Regions from separate parts of the Blautia sp. OF09-25XD genome, predicted to be linked through region 3. Evidence: predicted binding sites of a transcription regulator. Region 3 holds the regulator's gene; each other region holds the start of a gene.
The links. Region 3 encodes NrdR, which represses ribonucleotide reductase genes. Its sites were predicted from a motif close to CACAANATNTTGTG; they were not measured.

Region 1 (10,336 bases), on a different contig from region 3:
GTGCGCGACCATGAGCCGCGGATGGCACTCGACGGCAGTGCGGACGGTCTTGTCTTTTACCGGAAGATTACAGAGCAGGCAGGAAGCTATTTAAAAGAGGGCGGAAAGCTCTGTTTTGAAATTGGATACGATCAGGGAGATGAAGTGCGGGAGCTGATGGAAACCCACGGCTTTGCCGATGTACAGGTTCTGAAAGATCTGGCAGGCCTGGACCGCGTGGTGGCCGGTATCTGGCACAAAAAACCCTGACAGAAATGAATTTTAATTTTGACACCATAATGACATCATAAACAGACGAAAACAGTAAAAAGGAGCAGTCATTTTATGTTTGATAAACTTGATGATATCCTCATGCGTCTCGAGGAGGTACTGAATCAGTTAAGCGAGCCGGACGTCGCTGCCGATGCGGCGAAGTTCCAGAAGCTGATGAAGGAGCAGGCAGAACTCCAGCCGATCGCAGACGCATATAAGGACTATAAAACACAGAAACAGACCATCGAAGAGAGCCTGATGCTTCTCGAGGAGGAATCCGACGAAGAGATGCGCGAAATGCTGAAAGAAGAACTCTCCGATGCGAAAAAACGCGTAGAGGAGCTGGAGCAGGAGCTCAAAGTCCTGCTTCTGCCGAAAGACCCGAACGATGACAAGAACGTTATCGTAGAGTTCCGCGCAGGTGCCGGCGGAGACGAGGCGGCACTCTTTACCGCAGAAATCTGCCGTATGTACATCAAATACGCAGAGAGCCGCGGCTGGAAAACAGAGCTGACCAGCGCCGATGAAAACGGAATCGGCGGCTTTAAAGACGCAACACTTCTGATCAACGGAGCAGGCGCGTACTCCCGGATGAAGTACGAGAGCGGCACGCACCGCGTACAGCGTGTGCCGGAAACCGAGTCCGGCGGAAGAATCCATACCTCAACCATGACCGTAGCGATCATGCCGGAGGTGGACGACGTCGAAGTACAGATCGACCCGAAAGATTACAAATTCGATGTATTCCGTGCTTCCGGAAACGGCGGCCAGTGTGTCAATACGACCGACTCAGCAGTCCGTCTGACCCACTTCCCGAGCGGCATCGTCATTTCCTGCCAGGATGAGAAATCACAGTTAAAGAATAAGGACAAGGCACTGAAGATTCTGCGTGCCCGTCTGTACGACTTAGAGCAGCAGAAACAGCACGATGAGATGGCCGAGCTTCGAAAGAGCCAGGTCGGAACGGGAGACCGCTCCGAGAAGATCCGTACGTACAACTTCCCGCAGGGACGTGTGACGGATCACAGAATCAAACTGACCTTATACAAACTGGACGCCATCATGAACGGCGATCTGGATGAAATCATCGACAGTCTGATTGCAGCCGATCAGGCCGCAAAGCTGAGCAGCATGCAGGAAGAAGCATAATAATAAACGCTGCGAATCACGATTGGTCTACAGGATCGATTGTTGATAGAATAAACAAGAGAAAAAAGGGGAAAAGAGAAAGGGAAAACGCTATGAAGAAAACAGCACTTGTGATCATGGCAGCCGGAATCGGCAGCAGATTTGGAAAGGGAATCAAACAGCTTGAGCCAGTAGGACCAAACGGGGAGATCATCATGGATTATTCCATCCACGATGCACTGGAAGCCGGCTTCAACAAAGTAGTCTTCATCATCCGCAAGGATCTGGAGAAAGATTTCAAGGAAGTCATCGGCAACCGCATCAGCAAAATCACAGAGGTGGAATATGCATTCCAGGAGCTCGATGATCTGCCGGCAGGCTTTGCAAAACCGGAAGGCCGTACCAAACCGTGGGGAACCGGCCAGGCCGTTCTTGCCTGCAAAGGTCTTGTAAAAGAGCCGTTTGCTGTTATCAATGCTGATGACTATTACGGAAAAGATCCGTTCGTAAAACTGCACGACTACCTTGTACAGGAGCATGATGTGGATGAAGTTATGCCGATCTCCATGGCAGGATTCGTGCTTGGAAACACCTTAAGTGACAACGGCGGTGTTACAAGAGGTGTCTGCGTCGTTGATGAAAACGGAAATCTGACTGGTGTCAACGAGACGAAAAACATCGTAAAGACCGCAGAGGGCGCAGGCGTTGAAAAAGAAGACGGAACGGTTGATCCGATCGACAAAAACTCCCTTGTTTCCATGAACATGTGGGGACTGCAGCCGGAGTTCATTGATCTTCTGGAGAAAGGCTTTGTTGAATTCCTTTCTGCACAGAAAGAGGGAGATGTAAAAGGCGAGTACCTCCTTCCGATCTACATCGACGAGCTGCTGCACGCAGGAAAAGCAGAAGTAAAAGTTCTTCCGACCGACGCAGAGTGGTTCGGCGTAACGTATCAGGAAGACAAAGCTTCCGTAACAGAAGCATTCCGCAAACTGATTGCGGACGGCGTATACAGCGAGAAGCTGTACGACTAATTACGATATTTTGTTATTTGAGTGAATAACCAGAAAAAGCGTGTTTGAATGATTGCAAAAAATTTCAGACACGCTTTCTGCCCGAAAGGGGAAAGGAGCATACCATGGGTAAATATTTTGGAACAGATGGATTTCGCGGAGAAGCAAACATTGATCTGACGGTTGAGCATGCATATAAAGTGGGAAGATTCCTCGGATGGTATTTCGGAAAAGACCACAAAGCACAGATCGTCATTGGAAAAGACACCAGACGCTCCAGCTACATGTTCGAATATTCGCTGGTAGCAGGACTGACCGCATCGGGAGCAGACGCTTATCTGCTGCATGTAACGACCACCCCGAGCGTTTCCTATGTTGTCCGTACCGAAAACTTTGACTGCGGAATTATGATCTCCGCCAGCCACAACCCGTTCTATGACAACGGAATCAAAGTGATCAACGGCCTGGGACAGAAACTGGAAGCCGACATCGAAGCGCAGATCGAAGCCTACATCGACGACGGAACACCGAAGATCCCGTTCGCAACGAGAGAAGACATCGGACGTACCGTGGATTTTGCAGCCGGAAGGAACCGCTACATTGGACACCTGATCTCGATTCCGACAAAATCCTTTAAAAACATGAGAGTCGGACTCGACTGCTCCAACGGAAGTGCCTCTTCCGTAGCCAAGAGCGTGTTTGATGCCATCGGCGCCAAGACATATGTGATCCACAACGAGCCGGACGGAACAAACATCAACTGCGGCTGTGGTTCCACCCACATCGAAGAGCTTCAGAAATATGTAAGAGAGAAACACCTCGATGTCGGATTTGCCTACGACGGAGACGCAGACCGCTGCATCGCTGTCGATGAGCTGGGAAATGTGGTAGACGGAGACCTGATCATGTATGTCTGCGGTAAATACTTAAAAGAAAAAGGCCAGTTAAACGGAGATACGATCGTGACCACGATCATGTCAAACCTCGGTCTTTACAAAGCGTGTGACCGCGCCGGTATCCGGTATGAGAAGACGGCAGTCGGCGACAAATACGTGTGCGAGAACATGATGGCAAACGGCTATTCTCTCGGCGGAGAGCAGTCCGGCCACATCATTTTCAGCAAGCACGCGACGACCGGTGACGGAATCCTGACCTCCCTGATGGTGATGGAAGTGCTGATAGATAAGAAACTCCCGCTCAGCACCCTGACAGCCGAGGTAGTGATTTACCCGCAGCTCTTAAAGAATGTCCGCGTGGCAAACAAAGCAGCTGCAAAGGCCAACCCGGCAGTACAGAAAGCAGTAGAAGACGTAGCAGAGGCCCTGGGCGATGACGGACGCATCCTCGTAAGAGAGAGCGGCACCGAGCCGGTGATCCGTGTCATGGTGGAAGCACCGGACGACGCAACGTGTGCAAAATACGTAGACCAGGTTGTTTCTGTGATGCATAAAGAAGGACTTGTGACAGAATGAAAAAAAGACTGGTAATCTTTTTTCTGGCGGCGGCAATGGTGCTTGGCGGCTGTGAAAATAAAAATTCAAAGCTTTATAAAAAGGGCATCGAGGCGCTCGAACAGAAGGACTACGTAACGTCGATTGCGATGCTGGAGGGAGCCGTAAAGGCAGGCGACCGACTGGCGGAGAGCTACCGGTCGCTCGGCATCGCTTATCTGAAAAGCCAGGAGTATGACAAGGCAAAAGAGGCTTTCAAGAGCAGTCTTTCGAGCATGAAGCACAAAGACGCGGAGTTTTCGCGCGATGTCATGTATTACGAGGCGGAAACCTGCGTACAGGCCGGAGATCTGGATGGAGCCATTGAGATCTGCACCAATATTCAGGAAGAAAAGGCAGATGCCGATGCGCTGTTCCTTAGGGGACGCGCGTACTTCCTGCAGAAGAATTACGAGCAGGCGAAGGTGGATTTTGATGCGGCAGTGGAGACGAAGGAGAGCTATCAGCTCTGCTTTGACATTTACGAGCTGTATCAGGAGAGCAGTATGAAGGCGGACGGAGACCGTTACCTCGAAGCGGCAGTGAAGATTGAGCCGAAAACGACCGAGGATTATTATAATATCGGCTGTGCATACTACTATCTGGAGGAGCAGGACGAGGCGGTCAAAGCGTTCTCGAAGGCAATGAAGGACGGCAGCAGCGCGGCGATGGAAATGCTCGGCGAGGTTTACCTTTCCAATGGTCAGAACGACGAGGCGAAAGCACTGTTTTCTTCGTATCTTTCGACAGATGGCTTTGCGGCGGCAGCCAACAACGGGCTGGCGCTCTGCGCACTTGCGGAAAACGACACGGACAGTGCACTCTCGTATATCGAGGAAGGACTCAAAACGGCGGAGGATTCCGACCGGGAAAATCTGCTGTTCAACCAGATTGTATCCTATGAAAAACGGGCGGATTTTGATACCGCGAAGTCGCTGATGGCGGATTTTCTGGCAGCATACCCGGAAAACACCGCGGCGCAGCGGGAAAATACGTTTCTCCAGAACCGATAACAGACGGAGGAAGTTGAATTGTTTGATTTAAGAGAAGAACAGGAGCGCGTGATTCTGGTCGGCGTACAGGAAAACGGCGGCGCAAACGCAGAAGAATCGCTCGACGAGCTGGCGGAACTGGCCAGCACCGCCGGTGCGAAGGTGGAGGGCCGCCTGGTGCAGGTGCGAGAGGCCATTCATCCGGGAACGTACATCGGAAAAGGAAAATTAGAGGAGTTGAAAATTCTGGTGCGCGCCTGCGATGCGACGGGCATCATCTGCGACGATGAGCTCTCCTCGATCCAGTTAAAAGGGCTGGAGGAAGCACTGGAATGCAAGATCATGGACCGTACGCTTTTGATCCTGGATATCTTTGCGGCGCGCGCCGTGAGCAGCGAGGGTAAAATCCAGGTTGAGCTGGCCCAGTTAAAGTACCGTGCGTCCCGACTTTCCGGCCTTGGCACATCGCTTTCCCGTCTCGGCGGCGGAATCGGTACGAGAGGACCGGGAGAGAAAAAGCTGGAAACCGACCGGCGCCTGATCCGCACGCGTATTACGCAGTTAAAACGTGAGCTTGAGGAAGTACGCCAGCACAGAGAGCTCCTTCGTGAAGGCAGAAAACGTTCCAAAATCCCGGTAGCGGCGCTCGTAGGCTATACGTCAGCGGGAAAGAGCAGTCTTTTAAATGCACTGACAGGATCGGAAATTCTGGCAGATGCAATGCTGTTTTCCACGCTGGATACGACGACGCGGTCACTGACCCTTCCGGATGGACAGGAAATCCTGCTGACCGATACGGTTGGATTTATCAATAAGCTGCCACATCATCTGATCGATGCATTCCGCAGTACGCTGGAGGAAGCACGGTATGCCGACTATATTCTCCACGTTGTGGATACGTCAAATCCGCAGATGGAGCTGCAGATGCAGGTCGTGTACGATACGCTGCGGGAACTGAAAGTTGAGGACAAAAAGATCGTCACCCTGCTGAACAAGCAGGATAAGCTTCTCGCCCCGATGGTTGTAAAAGATTTCCGGGCAGACGCGAGCCTTGCGGTCTCTGCCAAAACAGGACAGGGACTCGAAGACCTCAAAAATTTACTCTCCTCGTGGATGATGGAGGGAAAAATCTATATCGAGCGCCTCTATCCGTACGATAAGGCGGGAACGATTTCACTGATCCGCGGATACGGAATTCTGCTCGAAGAAGAATATCTGCCGGAAGGCATCCGCGTAAAAGCCTATGTACCGAAGGATATCTATCCGAGGGTATAGAGGTATGGCAAGCGGGCTTAAAAACGGCAGTACATCCCTTTAAGCGCCGTACAGCGCCGAAAAATGGAAGGGACAGAATACAAGTAAAAGTACCATATCTAGTGATGTTAGAAAATTTCACACTAGATATGGTACTTTTTACTATTGACGGGAGAAACATGCTCTGCTATCATATGGTTCAGACACTGCAAAGAGTGGAACCTTAAAAAGGCCTTGCAGAAACGGTTGAATTAACAGGAGGGATTCCATGTTTCAGGTAGAAAAGAGAGACGGAACGATTGCAGAGTTCCAGATGAAAAAGATTACCGATGCGATTGGAAAAGCATTCGGCGCAAAAGATATGCAGTTCAGCGATGACATGCTTCAGATGCTGGCACTGCGCGTAACAGCGGACTTTCAGTCCAAGATCAAAGACGGAAAAATTTCAGTGGAGGCAATTCAGGACAGCGTGGAGAACGTGCTGATCCAGTGCGGCTACGCAGAAGTGGCAAAAGCTTACATTCTGTACCGCAAGCAGAGGGAAAAAATCCGCAACATGAAATCGACGATCGTAGACTACAAAGAGATCGTGGACAGCTACGTAAAAGTAGAGGACTGGCGTGTCAAAGAGAATTCGACCGTAACGTATTCTGTCGGCGGTCTGATCTTAAGCAATTCCGGCGCGATCACAGCCAACTACTGGTTATCAGAGATTTATGATGACGAGATCGCCGAGGCACACCGCAACGCGGATATTCACATCCACGACCTGTCGATGCTGACCGGCTACTGTGCAGGATGGTCGTTAAAACAGCTCATCAAAGAAGGACTTGGCGGCATCAACGGAAAGATTACTTCTTCTCCGGCAAGACATCTTTCGGTTCTGTGCAACCAGATGGTCAACTTCCTCGGCATTATGCAGAACGAGTGGGCAGGTGCGCAGGCATTTTCTTCATTTGATACGTATCTGGCGCCGTTCGTCAAAGTGGACAACTTAAGCTACGGCGAAGTGAAGAAGTGCATCGAGGCGTTTATCTACGGCGTCAACACACCGAGCCGCTGGGGAAGCCAGGCACCGTTCTCCAACATCACACTCGACTGGACCGTACCGGATGACCTCGCGGAGCTTCCGGCGATCGTCGGCGGCAAGGAGATGGACTTCAAGTACAAAGACTGTAAAAAAGAGATGGATATGGTCAACAAAGCGTTCATCGAGACGATGATCGAGGGAGATGCCAACGGAAGAGGCTTCCAGTACCCGATCCCGACCTACTCCATCACATCCGATTTTGACTGGTCCGATACGGAGAATAACCGTCTGCTGTTCGAAATGACTGCAAAATACGGTACCCCGTACTTCTCCAACTACATCAACAGCGATATGAAACCAAGCGACGTGCGCTCCATGTGCTGCCGTCTCCGCCTGGATCTGCGTGAGCTTCGAAAGAAAACCGGCGGATTCTTCGGTTCCGGCGAGAGCACCGGATCGGTCGGCGTTGTCACCATCAATATGCCGCGTATCGCATATCAGTCCAAAGATGAGAAAGAGTTCTACCGCCGTCTCGATCATATGATGGATATTGCCGCACGTTCGTTAAAGACGAAACGTGAGGTCATTACCCGCCTCCTGGACGAGGGACTGTATCCATATACGAAACGGTACCTTGGAACGTTTGAGAACCACTTCTCAACCATCGGTCTGATCGGTATGAACGAGGCCGGCTTAAATGCCGCATGGCTCGGAAAGGGTCTGGAGGATCCGAAGACACAGCAGTTTACGAAAGAAGTTCTGAACCATATGAGAGAGCGTCTTTCTGATTACCAGGAGGAGTACGGCGATCTGTACAACCTTGAGGCAACTCCGGCGGAGTCGACCGCATACCGTCTGGCAAAACACGACCGTGCAAAATGGCCGGATATCAAGACCGCAGGCCATGAGGGAGATACCCCGTACTACACCAACAGCTCCCATCTGCCGGTGGACTATACCGAGGATATTTTCTCTGCGCTTGATATTCAGGATGATCTGCAGACGCTGTACACCTCGGGAACTGTCTTCCATGCGTTCCTTGGCGAAAAACTGCCGGACTGGAAAGCAGCAGCTTCCCTTGTGCGGAAGATTGCAGAGAACTACAAACTGCCGTACTACACGCTGTCCCCGACGTATTCTGTCTGTGCGAACGACGGCTATCTCGCCGGCGAGCACTTTACATGTCCGATCTGCGGAAAAGAGGCAGAGGTTTACAGCCGTATCACGGGATATTACCGTCCGGTCAAGAACTGGAACGACGGAAAACGCCAGGAGTACAAGAACAGAACTGTATATGATATCATCCACTCCAAATCGCCGGAGCAGAAAATGAAATCGTACGGTGCAGCAGAGAAACTGGCAGAGCAGGCCGCTGGAAAAGAAGAGCCGAAAGCCGCTGCAGCAGCAGATAAAATCGAGGAAGACGGCATGTACCTGTTCACGACAAGCACCTGCCCGAACTGCAAAATGGCAAAAGAAATGCTCGCCGAGGAGCAGTATGAGGTGATCGACGCAGAGCGTCACCCGGATCTTGCCGCACAGTACGGCATCATGCAGGCACCGACTCTTCTCGTTGTGGAGGACGGCCAGGCGCAGAAGATTGTGAATGCTTCCAATATCCAGAAATATGTGGATGAATATCTCTCCTAAATCTGTGCGCATATAGTTGCAGGAAAGAACAAACAGAGTTATAATAGGAAAAAGTGATACCCTCGCCCGGGCATCCCGGGTGGGGGTATTATTATGGCGCTGAGCACAGCAGAAATCGGCCCGGTGGACCGGTTTCACTTACAGAAGGGAGAAAAATTATGGGATACAGCCAGGACACAATCTGTGTACAGGGAGGATGGCAGCCGAAAAACGGTGAGCCGCGTGTACTTCCGATTTACCAGAGCACAACATTCAAATATGCAACCAGCGAGGAAATGGGAAAACTGTTCGATCTGGAGGAGGAGGGATATTTCTATTCCCGTCTGCAGAACCCGACGAACGACGTCGTAGCACAGAAAATCTGCGATCTGGAGGGCGGCGTGGCAGCCATGCTCACATCTTCCGGCCAGGCGGCAACGATGCTTGCTGTTACCAACATCTGTGAGGCAGGCGACCACGTTGTCTGCGCGGCAAAGGTTTACGGAGGAACCTCCAACCTGCTCGCCGTTACCTTAAAACGATTCGGCATCGAGACTACTCTCGTGGACCAGGATGCGCCGGCAGAGGAGCTGGAAAAAGCATTCCAGCCGAACACCAAAGCTGTCTTTGCCGAGACGATTTCCAACCCGGCAGGTGTTGTACTTGACATTGACAAGTTTGTTAAACTTGCACATGAGCACGGCGTTCCGATGATCTGCGACAACACCTTTGCAACCCCGATCAACTGCCGTCCGTTCGAGTTCGGTGTAGATATTGTCACCCATTCCACCACAAAATACATGGACGGCCATGCAATGGCGCTCGGCGGAGCGATTGTCGATTCCGGAAACTTCGACTGGGATGCGCATGCAGACAAATTCCCGGGCCTTACTACACCGGACGAATCGTACCACGGCGTGATTTATACGCAGAAATTCGGTAAAAAAGCGTATATCACAAAAGCAACCGCGCAGCTGATGCGTGATATGGGAGCGTGCCAGTCCCCGCAGAATGCATTCCTGACGAATGTCGGTCTGGAGACCCTGCACCTGCGCGTGGAGCGCCACTGCAGAAATGCCGAGAAAGTGGCAGAGTTCCTGAAAAATCATCCGAAGGTAGCGTGGGTTGAGTACGCAGGCCTTGCAGACAGCAAATACCATGCACTGGCAGAAAAATATATGCCGAACGGAACGTGCGGCGTTCTCTGCTTCGGACCGAAGGGCGGAAGAGACGGTGCGATGCGTTTTACGAACGGCCTGAAAATGGTAGCAATTGTAACACACGTTGCCGATGCAAGAAGCTGCGTTCTGCACCCGGCAAGCCATACCCACCGCCAGCTGAACGATCAGCAGCTCATCGAAGCCGGTGTTCTGCCGGATCTGATCCGTCTGTCAGTCGGCATCGAGGATGTGAACGATATCATTGCAGACCTTGATCAGGCGCTTGCGAACGTATAAAGATACAAAAAACAGGATGTGAAAAGGAGCGTATTGGTAAAATGGAAGAAATGGCAAAGAAACGCGTAAAAGATTCTGAGACAGAGCAGTC
Region 2 (10,336 bases), on a different contig from region 3:
CTTCACGCCGGACACCATCTCGTTTCCCTCGATGGAATCCACAACCGTATCCCACACCATTTCCACATTCGGCAGTGCCAGCAGTGCATCCTGGAGAACACCGGCTGCCCGCAGTTCATCGCGGCGGTGGATCACGTAAACCTTTTTGCACGTTCTGGCAAGGAAAATCGCATCCTCCACGGCGACATCGCCGCCGCCGATAACGGCAACGGTTTTGTCTTTGAAAAATGCGCCGTCACACGTTGCACAGTAAGAGACGCCCATGCCGGAGAGCTCCTTTTCACCAGGTACATTTAACGCGCGGTGCTCCGCACCGGTTGCAAGAATGACCGTTTTGGCATGATACTCATTTTTTCTCGTGCGGACAATCTTGATCTCTTCGTCAAGAACAAGCTCCTTCACACGCTCGCGGGAAAATTCCGCGCCCATTTTTTCAGCGTGTGCGCGCAGCGTGCTTCCGAGATCCATGCCGCTGATGCCCGGAAGGCCGGGATAGTTGTCTACTTCATAGGTATTCAGCACCTGGCCGCCGCTTGCAAAGTTTGCCTCAATCGTAAGAGAGGAGAGCTTTGCGCGTTTCGCATAAATCGCGGCAGAAAGACCCGCCGGGCCGGAGCCGATGATGATAACGTCGTATAAGTTTTCCATAAAAATCCTCGTTTTCGTCTGTAGTAAGCTGCCATGCAGCCATTTTTTTGAAAGTATCGTTACGGAGCCGGTGTTTCGGACGGTTCCTGACTGTCGGAAACGGAAGATGAATCTTCCGCGGAAGTTTTTTTGGCTTCTTCTTCCGGCGCTTCCGGCTGGTTGTGAACCACCTTGATGCTGCGTACCAGCTTCAGATCGTTGTCGATGCCGATTTCCGTGTAGTCCAGCTTTTCGTCATCACTATAGAATGTGTAGAGTGTCAGGTTACTATCCTCTTTTTCCGTTTTTTCTGATTTGGCATCCCCTGCCTTCGCCAGAAAATCGCTCTCGGAAGTGCCGAGCGTGATGCCGTTTGTGATTGAAATCGGAATCTTTGTCGTATCGAGATCGCCGTACAGCGAAGTAACGAAACAGTTGCGCACTGTCGTCGCCTCCGCGCCGTAATTATGTACGGTGCAGTAAAGTTTCTGACCGCCCTTTTCCAGCGTGACGTAGCCGTATTTTCCGTTTAAAACGGCCGTATCGGACTCTTTCGTATTGACGGTCCAGTCGTGGTCCAGAAGTTCACTGACCGGAACGGGAAGATGATAGAGTACATCGTCAAAGCGGACGGTCCAGTCGTTGATTTTACTGCTGTCGGCTTCCGGTGCCTGGTAGGCCTCCACTTCCGGTGTTGTGGCATCGCTGACACCATCGAGCGCTTCTGCATCAGCCGTGGTCGTAAAGTTCTGCATATCGAGGGAATACAGAATTCCCGTTTCGTTATCGAAGCCGAGCGTGATCGTCTGGTACAGCCCGTACTCATACGTGAACTGCACAGAGGTATCGGCCTCATAACGGTCCTTTGGCGCACCGTAGATGCTTTCCACATCCTCCATCAGCGACTGCTGCAGGGTGACGCCGTTCGGCAGGCCGACATAGATATTCTGGCCCTCAGCGGTCGAGGTGTCGATGTGAATGCCTCCGATCAGGCATTCCGCCACTGGCTTTGCCGTGGTATCCGGATTGGCAATATCGACGGTAATCTGGTTTCCGTCCTTTTCAAAACTTTCGCCCTCTGAGAAGGATTCCGGCTGGATTTCCTTCGTGTCGTCGCCGCTGTAGACCCAGCCAAGCGCTGTAAAATCCGCGTAGGATTCCGGAATTTCGTATGTATCGCCCCAGATGGCAAGCTGAAAACTGTTCAGGTTCTTCGAGAGATCCACATCGTATTCCGGAATCTCATCGGAATCGCCGGAGGCCGCCAGATTGTCTTCGGGGTCGTCATCGTCGGTACTCTGACTGATGGTTGTGATCGGAATCGTTTCTGTTTTCTTTCCGCAGCCGCTCGTTCCCACGAGGAAAGCGGCAAATACTGCTGTTAAAACCCAACGGTATTTTTTCATCAAAACCTCCTCATAATAAATGGTTAAAAATATTTGAAAGTTGCTTCATGTAAGTAACGATATCAGTTCCCCCTATTCTATCACATTCCGCTTCGTTTTCCAATGTCTGAAGCGGATTTGAGAAAAATGGTTTTTCAAAAGCGCGGTACGGAATACATATTTAGTAAGGAACTGGAAAGGGCAGAAGTCTGGGAGGAGGCTGTGTATGCGTTTTACAAAAATGCAGGGCTGCGGAAATGATTATATCTATGTAAATGCCATGGAGGAGCGGGTGGAGAGTCCGGGACGGCTGGCAAAAGCGGTAAGTGACCGCCATTTCGGCATCGGCGCGGACGGGCTGATTCTGATCGGGGCATCCAAAACAGCAGATTTTTCGATGGAAATGTACAACGCCGACGGCTCGAAGGGCGCGATGTGCGGCAACGGCATCCGCTGTGTGGGAAAATACGTGTACGAGCATGGGCTGACGAGAAAAACGACGCTGACTATCGAAACCGGCAGCGGAAACCGTGTGATTCATCTGCAGACGGGGGAGAATCTGAATGAGATCTGTCAGGTGACAGTGGAGATGGGAACGCCGGAATTCCGCGCCGCACAGATCCCCGTTGTTTCTCTGGGGGAATATGTGCTGGAGCATAAAATTACCGTGTGCGGGGAAAATTATACGATGACCTGCCTTTCGATGGGAAATCCGCATGCGGTGATTCCGGTGGAAGATGTGGAAAAAATATCCATTGCAAAGACCGGTTCCGCTTTTGAACACCTTTCCTGCTTCCCGGACCGTATCAATACAGAGTTTATCCAGATTTTAGATCAACACACAATAAAAATGAGAGTCTGGGAACGTGGGAGCGGTGAAACGCTGTCCTGCGGAACGGGAGCGTGTGCGGCAGCCGTCGCGGCGATGGTTTCCGGCTGTGTTTCGGAGGGAGAAACTGCCGTAGAACTGCGCGGCGGCAGGCTTTTCGTTACATGGGACCGGACGAAAAATAAGGTCCTTCTGACCGGCCCGGCCGAGACCGTTTTTGAAGGAACGCTTGCAGAACGAATTTGAAAAATGCAGATTTCTGTCTGCACGAAAGAGCAGTATGCAATATTCTGAAAATAAAAACTTACAGGAAATGCCTTTTCTTTTTAAAAGAAACATGCTACAATATGTGGTACCCGCTACAAGAAAAGGGTGGGGGACACACAAGATATAGTGTTTGATTTGGAGGACACCACAATGGTTTATATTATCAAAAAGGACGGCACCAAAGAAGAATTCGACGCGCAGAAGATCGTCCGTGCCGTAAATAAATCCGCACAGAGAATCCTGTATACCTTCTCACAGCAGGAGATTGACTTTATCTGTAAGTTCGCAACCGAGCACGTATATTCCCTTGGAAAGACCGAAATTCCGATCAGCGATATGCACAATATCGTGGAGGGAGCACTCGAAAAAGTAAACCCGGCTGTGGCAAAAAGCTACCGCGATTACCGCAATTACAAAACTGATTTTATCCATATGATGGACGAGGTCTACACGAAGAGCCAGTCCATCCGCTACATCGGCGACAAGAGCAATGCCAACACCGACAGCGCCCTCGTTGCAACGAAGCGAAGCCTGATTTTCAACGAGCTGAACAAAGAGCTGTACCGCAAGTTCTTCATGAACCGCAACGAGCTGCAGGCCTGTAAGGACGGCTACATCTACATCCACGACCAGTCCGCACGTCTCGATACCATGAACTGCTGTCTGTTCGATGTCGGAAACGTTTTAAAAGGCGGCTTCGAGATGGGAAATGTCTGGTACAACGAGCCGAAGACACTCGACACTGCATTTGATGTCATGGGCGATATCGTCCTCAGCACCGCTGCACAGCAGTACGGCGGCTTTACTGTGCCGGAGGTGGACAAGATCCTTGCTCCGTACGCACAGAAGAGCTACGATTACTACGTAAAAGAGTTCCTGAAATATACCGACGCATCCTGGGAGGGTGCACAGGAGAAAGCCATCGAGTATGCGATCGACAAAGTAAGAAGAGAGTGTGATCAGGGATGGCAGGGAATTGAGTATAAGCTGAACACTGTTGGATCTTCCCGCGGTGATTATCCGTTCGTTACCGTGACCCTCGGCCTTGGAACGAGCATGTTCGAGAAGATGATTTCCATCTCCCTTCTCGAGGTCCACAAAAACGGACAGGGCAAGAAGGGCCACAAAAAGCCGGTGCTCTTCCCGAAAATTGTCTTCTTATATGACAAGGCAATTCACGGAGAGGGCGGCATCGCAGAAGATGTCTTTGAGGCAGGACTTGACTGTTCCTCTAAAACCATGTATCCGGACTGGCTGTCGATGAGCGGCGAGGGCTACATCGCCGAGATGTACAAGAAATACAAGAGAGTCATCAGCCCGATGGGATGCCGTGCTTTCCTTAGCCCGTGGTACGAGCGCGGAGGCATGGAGCCGGCAGATGAGAACGACAAACCGGTCTTTGTCGGACGTTTCAACATCGGAGCCGTTTCCCTTCATCTTCCGATGATCCTGGCAAAATCCCGTTCCGAGAACCGCGATTTCCATGAAGTGCTCGACTTCTACCTCGAGATGATCCGCGATCTGCACAAACGGACCTACGATTACCTCGGCGAGATGCGTGCATCCACGAACCCGCTGGCTTACTGCGAGGGAGGTTTCTACGGCGGCCACTTAAAACCGTCCGACAAGATCCGCCCGCTGTTAAAGCCGATGACCGCATCGTTCGGTATCACGGCGCTGAACGAGCTGCAGGAGCTGTACAACGGAAAATCTCTTGTTGAGGACGGACAGTTCGCACTCGACACGCTGAAATATATCAACGACAAGGTTGCCGAGTTTAAGAAAGAGGACGGCATCCTCTATGCGATCTACGGCACACCGGCAGAATCCCTGTGCGGCCTGCAGATAGAGCAGTTCCGCAAACAGTACGGCATCGTCCGCAACGTTTCGGACCGCCCGTATGTGAGCAACAGTTTCCACTGCCACGTAACCGAGGACATCACCCCGATCCAGAAACAGGATCTCGAGGGACGTTTCTGGGAGCTCTGCAACGGCGGAAAAATCCAGTATGTGCGCTACCCGGTCGGCTACAACAAAGGTGCGATCAAGACCCTGATCGAGCGTGCAATGGAGCTCGGCTACTACGAGGGCGTCAACCTGTCCCTGGCTTACTGCGATGACTGCGGCCACCAGGAACTCGACATGGATGTCTGCCCGGTCTGCGGTTCCAAGAACCTGACGAAGATTGACCGTATGAACGGCTATCTTTCCTACAGCCGTGTCCATGGCGACACCCGTCTGAACGAGGCGAAGATGGCAGAAATTGCGGAAAGAAAATCCATGTAATCGTCCATGAAATAGTCAATGGAACAATCAATGGAATAATCAAAAGCCTCTGAGAAAAGTCCGGTGTGAATGTGACTTTCCTCAGAGGCTTTTTGGGTATTGCATCCGGTGGAAGCTGCCGGCGGCAGGGACTGCAGATGATGTGAGAATTAATCTTCGACATCGCGGGTAATATTGCGAACCCAGATGTACTTTTTATAATGATGATAAACGGCAGGAAGCTTTACAATTTCATCGAGATTTACAATGCAGTAAACCACCATAACCGGAAGCTTCAGCCAGAATGCGGCAAGGAAGCCAAGCGGTACAGAAAAGCACCACATAGCGCCGATGTTTCCCTGCATATCAAATTTCGCATCGCCTCCGGCACAAAAGATACCGTCGAGAACGGTGGTGTTGACCGATTGTGCCATCAGGTTCAGACCGCAGAAGAGAAGCATGTACTGCAGGTACTCGGCTGCGATATCGGAAAGTGGGGCAAAATGAACGATGGCTGGGGAAATGAGCATCAGCAGGCCGCCGGTCACAATGCCGATGGCAATGGAGAGATGGCTTAAACGTCCTCCATACTCGCGGGCTTTTTCCAGCTCGTTCGCGCCGAGCAGATTTCCGATCAGAACCCCGGCACCACCGCTCACACCGCGGATCAGGCAGGAGAGAAGGCTCTTGGCAATCGAGGTGATGGAGTTTGCCGCAACGGCATCGCTTCCCATATGTCCCATGATAACGGAGTACAGAACGTAGGCAATTCCCCAGACGAGGGAGGCCGCAAGCACGGGAAGCGTGTAGCGCCAGAAGTCTTCTGAAAGTATTTTCCCTGCGGAAGAGAAGAGGCGGTTCCAGAGAATCCGTACACGCTCCGGTTTCTTTGTCTCGAGATAAGCCCAGATCAGTTCCACAACGCGGGCAGCTACCGTTGCATAAGCTGCTCCGCGGATCCCAAGTGCCGGAGCACCGCAAAGACCGTAGATGAGGATGGCATTTAAAATGATGTTCAGTACAACCGCAGTGGAACTGATACGGGAGCTGACTGCTGCATGACCGGTGTTTTTCAGCAGGATTAGATAGACCTGCGAAATACCGCAGAGTACGTAGGAGAGTGCAACAGCGCGTAAATACTGGCTTCCGCTTGCAACCAGGGCCGCATCATTTGTAAAGATGCGCATCAGCATTTCGGGACAGAAACCGGCAAGGATGGTAAACAGGCCGGAGAACAGCAGGTTGGTGCGAAGTGCGATCGGAATCACTTTTTCGATCGAAGCGGCATCCTGTTTCCCCCAGTACTGCGCTGCCATAATACCGGCGCCCGCCGCGATGCCTGAGATAAAAAGGCTCAAAACAAACTGCACCTGTCCGGCCAGTGAAACAGCAGACAACGAAGTCTGATCAATCCAGCCCAGCATGATCGCATCCGTTGCGCTGACGAGAGCCAGCATAAAATTCTGGATCGCAATCGGAAGGACGAGGAGTTTTAGTTTCTGGTAAAATTCATCCTTAAAATTCATTCGTGTTTTCATAAAAATTCCCCCAAAGTATAAATAGTAGTTTTTGCTGTATTATAGCGGAAAGAAAATGGGAAAACAATGGCTAAAACAAGCTATTTTCTGGTCAATGTTGACATTCCCTGTATAATATAGAAGAAAAAGAACTTTTCCGGTGCCCGTGTCCGGTACGCCGGAAAGCGGAGAAGAAGTTTGATCAGAAAATCATGTTTCCTTCAGCAGAAACTCCAGGATTTCTGCTATCAGAATAAATATGCCGGCAGCGGCTGTCTTTATAAAATCCAGAAATCCATGCAGGAGCTGGAGAAGCTTTTGAAAAAGAAAGATAAGAAACGGAAGTAGGTTCGGCTGCCATTGGAGCCGTCGTCGAAACAAACGGAAATATACGAAAAAATTGTGAAATTTAATAGAATTATAAGACCTGTTTTCGCTGTTTTTAACAAAAGTAAAGAAACTGTGAAAAAAAGGTTGCTTTTTTCGGCAGAATCCTTTATAATCTTATTTGTGTTCAGCGAGTGGATCATTCAATGAAACACAGAAAAACAAAAGTAAGCGCCTTTAGCTCAGTTGGTAGAGCAGTAGACTCTTAATCTATTTGTCCAGGGTTCGAGTCCCTGAAGGCGCATCGAAAGCACTGTTTTTGCAGACCTGAGAGCTGCGGGGACGGTGTTTTTCTTGTTTTACGCACAAAAAAAACGACAGCGGAGAGATCTTAAAAAAATAGATCTTTTCACTGTCGGTTTTGCATTCCAAGTAAAAAATGTCAATAGTTCTTCAGCTCGCTCGCCGAATCAATAATAATCTGGCAGCCCGGCTGAACATTTTTCAGAATCGTAATCATCTGGTCTTCCGGAACAGAAATGCATCCGCCGGGAAATTCCAGGCTTTCGGCGTTGTCTTCGTCGTGACGAACTGATTGTAGTATCTGGAATTTACATCATCGACCCAGTAATACGTATCATCCACCTGGGTATAGGAAAGTTCCGTTCCGGGATTCGGGAGAATGCCGAAGGCATACGTAAAGCTGAACTGTCCGCGCGGTGTTTTGCGGTTCCACTCGGTAGTTTCGCCTACACCGCCGTATCCGACATAGCCGCTTGTACAAAGATCCTCGTTCCAGGTGCCGTCCGCATCTTTCGTTACCATGGCCACTGTCGCACTGGTGCCGCCAGAACTTTTCTTTTCGTTTTCAAATCCCCCTTACATGCAGAAATGTTTTTTACAGAAACCGTGCCTCCATCTTACAGATCGGGTTTCCGATTGAGGAAAACTTCTCCTCATATTCCGTCATTACATTTCCTTCTGAGAGAACCACATCGTGGTGCAGATCGTATGTGAATGCAGTGAGTTCCCATCTCTCTGCATTTTTCATCTCTTCAAGAGAGTAGTCAAACAGATCTTTATTATCGGTTTTGAATTCCAGTGTTCCGTCCTTCTTTAAAATCTTCTCGTACCGTGCAAGAAACTCATGCGATGTCAGTCTCCGTTTCGCATGGCGGTCTTTCGGCCACGGATCGGAGAAGTTGAGGTAAATGCGGTCCACTTCGCCTTCTGCGAATACTTCCGGAAGCTGGCGCGCATCCATGCGGATGAAAAACAGGTTTTTAAGTTCTGTTTCTAATTTTTCACGTTTCTGTACCGCGCGGAGCAGTACGCTGTCGTACATCTCAATGCCAATGTAGTTGATCTCCGGATGCAGAACCGCCATATCCATCAGGAAGCGTCCTTTTCCCATTCCAACCTCAATATGAATCGGATTTTCATTTCCGAAAACCTCAGCCCACCGTCCCCGGCAGCTCTCCGGTTCCTGCACAACGAACGGACAGGAAGCAATCACATCTTTTGATCCTCTGATATTTCTAAGGCGCATATGCGTAAAATTCCTTTCTTAAGTGATAAATATTAGAATAAAAGCCAATCATATCTAGTATATCATAGCTCCCGGAAAAGCAAAACAGAAAAATCCCGTTTTCAAATTTTCAAAGTTTTCAAAATACTATATACAATATCAACCTGCACATAGCATTTCTTATCAGCAATATGACAATCGGATTGGAACCATATCGAAATCATATGAGGGACCATCTTTTGGCTATTGAGATTGGAAGAAAAAATATGACCCATTGTCTATTTTTAATCAAAAAGTCGATCGAAATTCCACTTTTTTTTACGATTTCAATATGTCAACTTTGGAAAAAAAGGTGTAGAATACTAACAGCAAAGATGCGGGGAGTTTTCCTCGTCTTTGTTGTCTTTTAAATAAATAAGGAGGGAAAGCGATGCTATGGAATCTGTAATTAACAAACTTGCAGAGATCGAAACGGCTGCTACCAAGATTATGCAGGCTGCCGAGAATCAGAAGAAGCTCCAGGATGAGCAGCAGGAAGAGCGGATTGCAAAATTCGATGCAGATCTGGAAGCGGAAACGGCAAAGCGGATTGAAGAGATCACAACAAAACTTCATTCTACTACAGATGCGGATCAGAAAAAGCAGCGGGACTCTGCCGCCGAACTTCTATCTTCACTGGACGCTTATTACGAACAGAATCACGGAACACTGTCCACGCAGATTTACGAAAACATTATAAGGAAGTGAAACGATGAGCGGTCTATTATCCTACAGCGGCCTTACCACAAAGATAAGAGCCATGCAGAGCCATCTTTTAAACGACCAGAATTTTCGGGAAATCGTGGAATTGGAGAGTGTACCGCAGGCAGTTTCTTACCTCAAGCAGCATAAAGGCTATGAGGATCTGTTTGAGGGCTACAACGAAGCTGACCTTCACCGAGGTCAGATCGAGAAAATGCTGCGCCTGACGGTATACCGGGATTTTTCCAAGCTGTACCGTTTTGCAAATGTGGAGCAGAGAAAGTTCCTTGCGCTCTACTTTAAACGATACGAAGTGTCCGTTATCAAAGAATGCCTGAACACGGTATTTGATCACCGTGATGTGGTATTGAACCTGTCCATATTCGACGAGTTCTTTAACAAGCATTCCCAGCTGGACATCAATCTTCTGGCGTCCTCCAGGACGATCGAAGAACTGATTGCGAACCTGAAAGGGACAGAATATTATGCCCCGTTGTCGCAGCTCGCGGATATCGAGCGTCCGACCCTGTTCGACTATGAGATGACCCTGGATCTGTATTACTTTGCACAGATGTGGAAAGACAGATCAAAAGTAGTGACAAAGCGGGATCTGGAAGAGCTGACCGCTGCATGGGGAAGCAAGTTTGACATGCTGAACCTTCAGTGGATCTACCGTTCCAAACGCTATTATCACATGACCAGCGCACAAATCTACGCCCTGCTGATTCCGGTTCATCACCGGCTGAAAAAGGATGTGGTAAAGGCACTGGTAGAAGCCGAGAATATGAGTGCATTTTCCCAGCTGCTGGAACAAACCTATTATGCGAAACGGTATGATTCCTTCAAGGTC
Region 3 (10,336 bases):
AGGCAACCGCGCACTGATTACGAAAAAAGCGGTTCTCTCGAAACAGATGGAAGAGCAGGCAGCAAAACTTTCCGAAGAAGGAAAGACACCGCTGTTCTTCAGTGAAGACGGAAAGATGCTCGGTATGATCGCGGTTGCGGATGTCATCAAAGAGGACAGCCCGCGTGCGGTGAAAGAGCTGCAGAATATGGGAATCCGTGTCGTGATGCTGACCGGAGACAATGAGCGCACCGCGCGTGCCATCGGCGCTGAGGCAGGTGTGGACGAAGTCATCGCAGGCGTTCTGCCGGATGGAAAAGAAGCGGTCATCAGCCGCCTGAAAGAAAAAGGAAAAGTAGCGATGGTAGGAGACGGCATCAACGATGCACCGGCTCTGACCAGTGCGGATATCGGTATTGCCATCGGAGCAGGAACCGATATCGCGATCGATGCGGCAGACGTTGTCCTGATGAAGAGCCGCCTCTCCGATGTACCGGCAGCGATCCGCTTAAGCCGTGCGACCCTCAGGAACATTCACGAGAATTTGTTCTGGGCCTTCATTTACAATATCATCGGTATTCCGCTGGCTGCGGGCGTATGGATCCCGCTGTTCGGCTGGAAGCTGAACCCGATGTTCGGTGCGGCGGCGATGAGCCTTTCGAGCTTCTGCGTTGTGACAAACGCCCTGCGTCTGAATCTGTTTCGGATGCACGACGCGTCAAAAGATAAAAGAATCAAAAACGAAATTCTAAAGGAGGATCTGAACATGACAACAGAACAGGGAATGGTAAAAACCATGACAATCGAGGGCATGATGTGCGGCCACTGCGAGGCAAGAGTGAAGAAAACACTTGAGGCAATCGAGGGTGTTGCATCCGCAGAAGTAAGCCATGAAAAAGGAACAGCCGTTGTAACACTGACAGCTCCGGTATCAGACGATGTGCTGAAAACAGCCGTAGAGGCACAGGATTACACCGTAAAAGGAATCCAGTAAAACAGGAAACGTTGAGAAAAGGGAAACGCGCCTGGAATGAAAATTTCCGGGCGCGTTTCTTTTTTTTACCAGATATAGCAAAAATATTGCAATTTGTTCGGAATTTTCGTGACAAAAGGACAAAAATCCGTTAGGATAGAGAAAAAGAAGAGCAAAAACAAAAGGGTTTTTAGGATCAGGAGGTTTTTACATTATGACAGAGTACAGACTTGCAAAGCCGGAAGAGTGGGAGGACTGCATCGAACTTGCAAACTACGTGTTCAGCACGGCACACCGTCCGCACGACTTTGAGCAGTTAATTCCAAGGGTTTATCAGGCAGGACCGGAAATGGCACGGATCCACCGCGTCGCTGTTGCGGAAAACGGCAGACTCCGGGCCGAGATTGCGGTGCTTCCGCAGCAAATGGCAGCAGGGGGTAAGCTGCTCCGCGCAGGATATGTGGGAAGCGTTTCCGTGCATCCAAAGGCAAGGGGCGAAGGCCACATGAAGCGTCTTCTTGGCGACTGGATTACGGATCTGGAAGGAACGTGTGATCTTCTGGCACTGGACGGCCAGAGACAGCGGTATGCCTACTTTGGCTTTACGCCGGGAAGTGAAAAATACACGTTTTACCTGGATGTGGCAAATGTGCGCCATACCTGGAAAAACGGGGAACTCTCCGCTTACACCTTTGCGCCGCTGTTTCCGGAAAACGGCGAAGCGGACGAAGAGGCGGCAGCCTTTGCAAAGAAGCTGAATGAGGAAAAACCGCTTTACGTGGTAAGAGAGGATGTGAAAGCCTGCCTGAAAACGTTCGGCGAGCAGGCAATTGCAATCTGGAAAAACGGTGAGCGGATCGGATATCTGGCACTTTGCGGCGGAAACCAGGTTGTGGAAGCAGAAGTGTTGGAGGAACAGGATTTCGTTCCTGCACTTGCCGCTTATTTAAAAGAAAATGCGCTTGACTCTCTTTTCATTTCCATTCCGGTGTATGAGACCGGAAAAGCAGCAGCGTTATCGGAAGTCTGCGAAAGCTTCACAAAAGAGCGCTGCGGTTCCGCGATGTACCGTATTTTCCAATTTGCAGACGTCATCGAGGCAATGCTGACCATGAAAGCAGAGACGATGGGCATCAGCGATGGAACGTGGTCTGCCGTACTGGAGGGACAGCCGCTGACCGTGACGGTAAAAGATGGAACTGTGACCGTGACACGGGAAGCCCATCCGGGGGCAGATGTACTCAACCGGGAGCAGGCGCAGGAACTGCTTCTTTCACCGCTGGCAAGTAAGGGAAGCAAGGTTCCATCTGAAATCTGGAAGAACATTCCATCCGACTGGTTCCCGCTTCCGCTGTACTGTGCGACGGCAGACGAATTTTAGGCAATGACTGTTGGGAGGCAGAGAAATATGAACGAGACAGCGAAACGAGACAGAAGAGACGAAAAAGAAGAAATCCGGTACCATGTGATTTTCTACGGCCAGGTGCAGGGCGTGGGGTTCCGTTACCGGGCGTATTATGCTGCCTACCAGCTCGGGCTGACAGGCTGGGTGAGAAACTGCTGGGATGAGACGGTGGAGATGGAGGTGCAGGGTGATGAGGAGACGATCACGGAGATGATCAAAAGGATCCGCACCTCCAGCTACATCGAAATCACGGATGCAAAATGGACGAAGATTCCGCTGGAATCGGAATTCGGTTTTCATATCCGTTGATCAGGGCTGTTTTTTCTCTTTTTCCGGAATTTCGACGAGAATGATATCGTTGCCGATCTGGCAGATGCGGTCCCATGGGATCACAAAATCCTCGCCGTGGCAGAAAAAGCCGCAGAATTTCACAGGACCCGGAAGAACGAGTCCGGTAAGATGTCCCGTTTTTGGATTGAATTCCACATCAATCGGACAGCCGAGCGTTTTGCAGGTGCAGATATTGATAACTTCTTTCTGGCGGAGATCTACAACGCGCATGCGGTGCTCCTTTTTACTGATTCCTATGGAAAAACATATGCGAAAATGTTGCTGCAGTTGACTTGAATTTCACGGAAAAATGCGTATACTGTAAAAGTAGAAAACTTTCCGAAATACTTATTTAGAAACGAGGACGAAAGATATGAGATGTCCATTTTGTAATCAGGATAATACCCGGGTTGTGGATTCACGCCCGATTGAAGACAGCAATGCGATCCGCCGCCGCCGGATGTGCGATGTCTGCGGCAGACGCTTTACGACATACGAAAAAGTGGAGACGATCCCTTTGATCGTCATCAAAAAAGATATGAACCGCGAGCAGTATGACCGCTCGAAAATCGAGACCGGTATCCTGCGCGCCTGCCACAAACGGCCGGTGTCCGCCGAGAAGATCAACGAGATGGTCAACAAGGTGGAGACGGAGCTTTTCAACGGCGAGGAACGCGAGATTCCAAGCTCTGTGATCGGAGAGAAGGTCATGCATTACTTAAAAGACCTGGATCAGGTGGCGTACGTCCGCTTTGCGTCGATTTACCGTGAGTTCAAGGACGTCAACACGTTCATGGACGAGCTGAAAAAGATGCTCGACAAATAGCGGGAGGCAAAAAAATGGAAGTGTCGAACTATATTAAAATGCGTGATCAGATGCAGGAACGTTTTCTGACATACGATCAGAAGGAGATCGAAGGAAAGTATGGCTTTGCGTTTGATGGCGATTATTTCTATGTGCCGTATCTTTTTGAAGAATGGAGAGTGAACCGCCATACCGGCGTTGTAGAGGGATCAAAAGACCATTTTCTTCATGTACATCAGGGCAGTTTCAATGAGACGCTGACGATTTTCGACCTGCTCTGCTGCGGAAAGAAGGAGATTGTGCTCGCCGGCACGTATGCGCGTACCAATTCCTTAAAGGGAACGATCAAAGGCCGCACGATTGCGTCCGGCGTTCACGACAGCCGCGCCGCACGGTATGACGGGCATGTGGAACAGCTGAAAAAAGCATGCGTTTCCCTTGGCGGAAAACCATATTTCCCGGGAGACGCTGCTTTTGTTTTTCATGTCTTTCCGTTTCTGCCGCTCGTCTTCCAGTTCTGGGAGTCCGATGAGGAATTCCCGCCGGTGCTGAAGTTTATGTGGGATGAAAACGTCCTCGATTATCTGCGGTTTGAGACGCTGTATTACGTGATGGGAGATTTCCTGGACGCACTGGATCAAGCCTTCGATGCATGTAAAACAGAAGCCTGATACCTTTTGTGAGACAAAATCTTACGAAAATTTTTCGAATGTTTATAAAAATTTCAGTATACGAATCCCTTGGTTTAATGCTATAATGAGCGAAAGTGAGTAAAAAAAGAGAAGAGAAAGGGGAATGCATATGGCTTTTAGCATGAAAGTAACACCGGAAATAGAGGAACTGACAAACATCTGTCTGGATAACTCCAAAATGGATGTTTCGCTGTATGGGCAATACGATGTAAAACGCGGACTGCGCGATGTCAACGGCGTTGGCGTCCTTGCGGGACTGACACAGATTTCAAACGTTGTGTCTTCGGATATCATTGACGGCGTCAAAACACCGTGTGACGGACGTCTGTACTACCGCGGCATCAACGTGGAAAAACTGACCCAGGGATTTTTGAGTGAAAACCGTATGGGATTTGAAGAAGTCGCTTATCTGCTCCTGTTTGGAAATCTGCCGAATGAAGAGCAGCTTAAGCATTTTAAGACGATTTTAAAACAGCAGCAGTCCCTGCCGAAGAACTTTGTGCGTGACGTTGTTATGAAAGCGCCGACCAAGGACATGATGAACACTCTGTCCCGAAGCGTTCTGACCCTGTACGCGTACGACAACCACGCAGATGATACCTCCCTTCCGAATGTGCTTCGCCAGTGCATTAACCTGATTTCTGTTTTCCCGATGCTGTCCGTCTATGGCTATCAGGCGTACAACCATTATATCAAGGGAAAAAGTTTATATATCCACAATCCGTCGAAGAAGCTTTCCACCGCAGAAAACATTCTGCTGATGCTCCGCCCGGATCAGAAATACACCCCGCTGGAGGCGAAGATCCTCGATCTTGCCCTCGTCCTCCACATGGAGCACGGCGGCGGTAACAACTCAACCTTTACAACACATGTTGTTTCTTCTTCCGGAACCGATACGTACTCCGCAATTGCAGCGGCGCTCGGCTCCTTAAAGGGACCGAAGCACGGCGGTGCAAACATCAAGGTTGTGCGGATGTTCGACGATATGAAGTCACACGTCAAAGACTGGACGGATGAGGAAGAAGTATCGAATTACTTAAGAAAGCTGCTGCACAAAGAGGCGTTCGACCAGAAAGGTCTGATTTACGGTATGGGCCATGCGGTTTACTCCATTTCCGACCCGCGTGCGCGCATCTTCAAGACCTTCGTTGAGCAGCTGGCAAAAGAAAAACACAGAGAGAAAGATTACCGGCTGTACGCTATGGTCGAGGAACTGGCTCCGAAGATCATCGGCGAGGAGCGCCATATTTACAAAGGTGTATCCGCAAACGTCGACTTCTACAGCGGCTTCGTTTACAGCATGCTGGATCTTCCGCTGGAGCTCTACACCCCGATGTTCGCCTGCGCGCGTATCGTCGGCTGGAGTGCACACCGGATGGAGGAACTGATCAACACCGACAAGATCATCCGCCCGGCGTACAAGAGTGTCAAAGATGAAGTGGACTATGTTCCGCTGGAAAACAGATAAAACAGGCAGAAGGGCCGGAGCGTGTCGGGATTTTCCGATCTGCTCCGGCATTGCTCTGTGCAGGAAGTAATGTGTCATTGTGAAAAATAGGAGAGTGCAGGAGAATGAATGAGACAAAAAATTACAGCATAACAAAATCCGGAGCAGTCATATTGGAAGGAGGGGCCAATCGCGGCGTCTTTACAGCAGGAGCGCTGGACTTTCTGATGGAGCAGGAGTATTATATCCCTCATGTGATCGGCGTTTCCGCCGGAGCCTGCAATGCGCTGGACTATGTATCGCGCCAGATTGGCAGAACGAGGGACTGTATGATTGTCACGGATGAGAAAAACCGCTACGTCAATAAGAATATCAAGACAATCGTTGAGAAAAAAGCACTGCTCGACATGGATATGGTGTTCGAACGGTATCCGTATGAGATTTTTCCATTTGATTTTGATACGTATTTTGCATCGCCGCAGACGTGTGAGCTGGTTGTGACAAACTGTGAGACGGGACGCGCGGAATATCTGGATGACCGCGAAAATAAAGAACGTCTGCTTGCAATTGGCCGTGCATCATCGAGCATGCCGATCGCCTGCCCGATGGTGGAGATCGACGGAAACGAGTACGTCGACGGCGGTGTTGCCGATTCGATCCCGATTATCCGTTCCTTAAAGACGGGACACCGAAAAAATGTCATTATTCTGACACGGAATTTCGGTTACCGCAAAAAAGAGGGAACGAGAGGCTGGGAGCTGTATGTGGCGGCATTCCGCAAATACCCGAATCTCGTGCGTGCGCTTGTAAACCGCGCGAAACATTATAACCAGGTACTCGAATGCATCGAAAAATGGGAAGAAGAAGGCTCCGTCTTTGTGATCCGCCCGGAGATACCGGCGGTATCGCGTCTCGAAAAGGACGAGGAGAAGCTGCGGGAATTTTACCAGCACGGCTATGACCAGATGAAAGCAAATTTTGAGGCTCTGCAGGAGTTTCTGAAAGAAGAATAAAGTTACTGTATAAACGAAAAGAGGATTGGAGAAAGAAGATGAGTGGAAAAAACCAGAAGAACCGGGGAACTATACTGATGCGGATGTTTTACCCGGACCGGAGAGAAAAAAGTGCCTATACGATCGATTACGCGGATCTGTACCGGAAAGGATACCGGGGCGTGATTTTTGATATCGATAATACGCTTGTTCCGCACGGTGCGCCGGCGACGAAGGAGGCGGCTGCGTTCTTTGCGTCTCTTCGGGAGACTGGCTTTTCCACCTGTCTGCTTTCCAACAATCAGAAACCGCGTGTGGCTCCGTTTGCCGATGCGGTCGGTTCTATCTATATCGAAAATGCGCACAAGCCTTCGGTGAAAAACTACCAGGAGGCATGCCGGAGAATGGGGATCAAAGAGGAGCAGGCGGTCTTTGTCGGGGATCAGCTTTTCACCGATGTGTACGGTGCAAAACGGACCGGACTTTACAATATTCTGACCGAGCCGATCGATCCGAAAGAGGAAATTCAGATCGTTCTGAAACGGTATCTGGAGCACATTGTACTGTTCTTTTATGAGCGTGATCTGGCCCGCGGCAGGATTACGAAAAAAAACAGTTGAAAAATCGGGAAAAATATTATATTATAAGATAAGCCTATGGTGCGCATTTGGCGCATCGTACTATGTTAAGGAGGAAAAATCAGAATGATTTCAGCAGGAGATTTTAGAAACGGCGTTACCCTCGAGATCGATGGTCAGGTCGTTCAGATTCTTGAATTTCAGCATGTAAAACCTGGTAAAGGAGCTGCATTCGTAAGAACAAAATTAAAAAATGTCATCAACGGTGGTGTAGTAGAGCGTACCTTCCGTCCGACCGAGAAATTCCCGCAGGCTCGTATCGAGCGTGTAGACATGCAGTATCTGTACAGCGATGGCGATTTATTCTACTTCATGAACGTAGAAAACTATGAGCAGATCGCTCTGAACGAAGAGACCATCGGAGATGCTCTGAAATTTGTAAAAGAAAACGAAATGGTTAAAGTATGTTCCTACAACGGAAATGTATTCGCAATCGAGCCGCCTCTGTTTGTAGAGCTTGAGATCACCGAGACTGAGCCAGGCTTCAAGGGAGATACTGCACAGGGTGCTTCCAAACCGGCTACCGTTGAGACTGGTGCTACCGTAAGCGTTCCGCTGTTCGTAAACCAGGGAGACAAAATCAAAATTGATACCAGAACAGGTGAATATCTGTCCCGTGTATAAGTAAGAATGTTCCCGCCGTTGTCCGTCACAACTTTCTTTGTGGCGGACACGGTTTTCTAAATAAATAGAATATTCGTCTGAAAAATGGCTGATAAAGGCTGTCGGAAGCAGCCCGGGCCCGTTTTTCTCATCGTTCGAAGTTCCGCGAACCAACGAATCTCTGGCATATACAGATCTGTACAGAGGTTTTTAAGTTGTGTTTTCCGGAGCTTTTTTTGTTCCGTAAAGCAAAAATACAAAAGGCAATCAAACAGGAAAGGTGGGAAAAAATGGACTATCAGATGTTCAAAGAGCAGCTTGCCGCGCTGCTGAAAAGAAAAGCCGGCGATGATTTTGAGGTGAAGGTAGAATCGGTGCAGAAGCTGAACGGTATCGAAAAAGAGGCGTTTGTCATCAGCAGAAAGAAGGACTGGATTGCACCGACGATCTACGTGGAGCTTCTGTATGAATGCTGTCTGCAGGGCGTGCCGCTTTCTCAGATTGCAGAAAAGGTACTGGAGCAGTACCGGAAAGTGGAAGCGGAGGCGAGAAGACCGGAGAAAGCTGCCTTTTTTACCAACTGGAAAAATGCTGCGCCGCAGATCTACTGCGAGCTCATTCATGCGGAGAAAAACCGTACGCTGCTCTCCGAAGTTCCGCACAGAAAATTTCTCGATCTCGCGGTCGTGTACTATTACCAGATGCGGGGAAACCGCGTGCCGGATGCGACAATTCTGATCCACGAGACGCACCGGGAGCTGTGGGGAATTTCGGCGGAGGAGCTGGATGCCCGTGCCTGGGAGAACACCCTGCGGGATCTGCCGGTGCGCACAGACAGCCTTATGGTGTATTTGAAAGAGGAGTACGGAGTAACGTTTCCCCTGTTCGAGCTTGGTCCGCTGGCGGAACAGTTTTACCTGGTCAGCAACCGCAGAGGAAAGCTGGGTGCAATCTGCATGTGCTATCCCGGCGTGCTGGAGAGTCTTTCGCAGCGCTTTGAGGCAAGTCTTTATGTGATTCCGAGCAGTATCCACGAGTGTATGGTGATTCCAGATTATGATGTGTTCCCAGAGGAGTGTCTTTCCGACATGGTACGGGACGTGAATGAAAAGACGGTCAAGCCGCAGGAGATTCTGTCGGATCACGTTTATTATTACCACCGGGAAAGCGGGGAACTGACGCTGTGTGAGAAAGAAACGTAAGCTGCGTGGCAGAATAGTCTGCGAATAATTTAAGAAAAAAATGGGCGGCTGGGTGGGAAAAATACTTTACAATTGCAGGAGTCTGTGGTAAACTGTCATAGTGTGGTTGAGAAAACAGATCACATCAGCGTCTGTAGCTCAGGGGATAGAGCAACGGTTTCCGGTACCGTGTGTCGGGGGTTCGAATCCCTCCAGACGCGTTTTTGCTACATGGCATGCTGCGGCGGGCAGGACCGGCGCAGGACAAGGAAAGCCCCTGCTTCGGTGTGAAGTAGAGGTTTTTTTGCTTACTGAGCATATCAATAACTGATCCGGCGGATCAGTTTTGATGAAGGAGGAAAAATATGGCAAAACCAATGACAACAAAAGATAAAATCCGGGAATGGATTTCCGATAATCTGCGCTACATGCTTCTGATCGGAGCAATTCTCCTGATTGTGGCAGCGGTTCTTCTCATCGTTCATCTGGTATCACCAAAAAACGATGGAAAATCGAGCGGCGGAACCGTAACAAGCAGCAGCACCGGAAGCAATGTGCCGGATAAAAAGACACAGGTAAAAGCAGACAGCAAAGCAGATTCTGAGGACAGCACAGGCATTTCATCGGACGTTTCGGATTCCGCGAATGATTCCAGTGCAGATGCTTCCAGTACCGATACCGCCAGCGCGCCGGATGCAGAGGCTGAGCCGACAAGTGAGCCGGAAGCGGCAGACGATACCAGCAATACAGAGAATACCGATAATACGGCTGTCTCCTTTGCCGCGGACAATGTCCCGGAAGTAAGCACCGTGCTGGAGCAGTATTACACCGCGCTCGGTGCAAGGGATATCAACGGTCTTTTTGCAGTAACAGATAATCTGACCGCGGAGGAGCAGGCGCAGATTGAGGCAGAAAGCGACGTGGAGTCATACGGAGATGTAAAGGCCTACACGATCAGCGGTCCAAGCGACGGAACGTACATCGCGTTTGTCAGCAGCAGATGCAAATATCTGGGAATCAACCAGACCCTGCCGATGCTTTCGGAGTATTATCTCTACACGACAGAAGACGGCGGCCTGAAAATCATGGATGATACTGACAGCGATGCGGCCGTAACCGAGGCTATGAAAGCGGCGCTCGAAAACGAAGAAGTCAAAAATCTGATCGAACAGGTTCAGAACGATTATCGGAATGCACTCGATGCAGATGCTTCCCTGAGAGTATATGTAGAGAGCATTCAGTAGGAACAATAGAATAATACAAAACAAAAAAAGCAGTTTCTGGTTTTTAT

Region 1: DXA93_RS07530 (ribonucleoside triphosphate reductase) is a predicted target of NrdR. The motif match lies at 6,271-6,284, and genes of this name have one in related genera.
Region 2: nrdD (anaerobic ribonucleoside-triphosphate reductase) is a predicted target of NrdR. The motif match lies at 3,224-3,237, and genes of this name have one in related genera.

The regions. Positions count from the first base shown of each region.
Region 1 is NZ_QUMG01000007.1:40,462-50,797, forward strand. It holds gene prmC (peptide chain release factor N(5)-glutamine methyltransferase) at 1-249, shown strand, start outside; gene prfA (peptide chain release factor 1) at 325-1,401, shown strand; gene DXA93_RS07510 (nucleotidyltransferase family protein) at 1,494-2,414, shown strand; gene glmM (phosphoglucosamine mutase) at 2,519-3,865, shown strand; gene DXA93_RS07520 (tetratricopeptide repeat protein) at 3,862-4,896, shown strand; gene hflX (GTPase HflX) at 4,915-6,150, shown strand; gene DXA93_RS07530 (ribonucleoside triphosphate reductase) at 6,398-8,809, shown strand; gene DXA93_RS07535 (O-acetylhomoserine aminocarboxypropyltransferase/cysteine synthase family protein) at 8,968-10,245, shown strand; gene DXA93_RS07540 (acyl-CoA thioesterase) at 10,287-10,336, shown strand, end outside.
Region 2 is NZ_QUMG01000002.1:242,453-252,788, forward strand. It holds gene trxB (thioredoxin-disulfide reductase) at 1-648, opposite strand, end outside; gene DXA93_RS03100 (hypothetical protein) at 708-2,033, opposite strand; gene dapF (diaminopimelate epimerase) at 2,239-3,087, shown strand; gene nrdD (anaerobic ribonucleoside-triphosphate reductase) at 3,259-5,394, shown strand; gene DXA93_RS03115 (MATE family efflux transporter) at 5,544-6,911, opposite strand; gene DXA93_RS17715 (hypothetical protein) at 7,089-7,238, shown strand; tRNA gene DXA93_RS03120 (tRNA-Lys) at 7,449-7,521, shown strand; gene DXA93_RS03125 (hypothetical protein) at 7,734-8,042, opposite strand; gene trmB (tRNA (guanosine(46)-N7)-methyltransferase TrmB) at 8,116-8,766, opposite strand; gene DXA93_RS03135 (hypothetical protein) at 9,181-9,492, shown strand; gene DXA93_RS03140 (V0D/AC39 family V-type ATPase subunit) at 9,497-10,336, shown strand, end outside.
Region 3 is NZ_QUMG01000001.1:35,752-46,087, forward strand. It holds gene DXA93_RS00230 (heavy metal translocating P-type ATPase) at 1-973, shown strand, start outside; gene DXA93_RS00235 (GNAT family N-acetyltransferase) at 1,167-2,333, shown strand; gene DXA93_RS00240 (acylphosphatase) at 2,361-2,666, shown strand; gene DXA93_RS00245 (YlmC/YmxH family sporulation protein) at 2,667-2,918, opposite strand; gene nrdR (transcriptional regulator NrdR) at 3,061-3,513, shown strand; gene DXA93_RS00255 (DUF3786 domain-containing protein) at 3,528-4,163, shown strand; gene DXA93_RS00260 (citrate/2-methylcitrate synthase) at 4,294-5,652, shown strand; gene DXA93_RS00265 (patatin-like phospholipase family protein) at 5,757-6,644, shown strand; gene DXA93_RS00270 (YqeG family HAD IIIA-type phosphatase) at 6,719-7,243, shown strand; gene efp (elongation factor P) at 7,328-7,885, shown strand; gene DXA93_RS00280 (DUF5688 family protein) at 8,155-9,066, shown strand; tRNA gene DXA93_RS00285 (tRNA-Arg) at 9,194-9,266, shown strand; gene DXA93_RS00290 (hypothetical protein) at 9,411-10,289, shown strand; partial or broken gene DXA93_RS20370 (pseudouridine synthase) at 10,335-10,336, shown strand, end outside.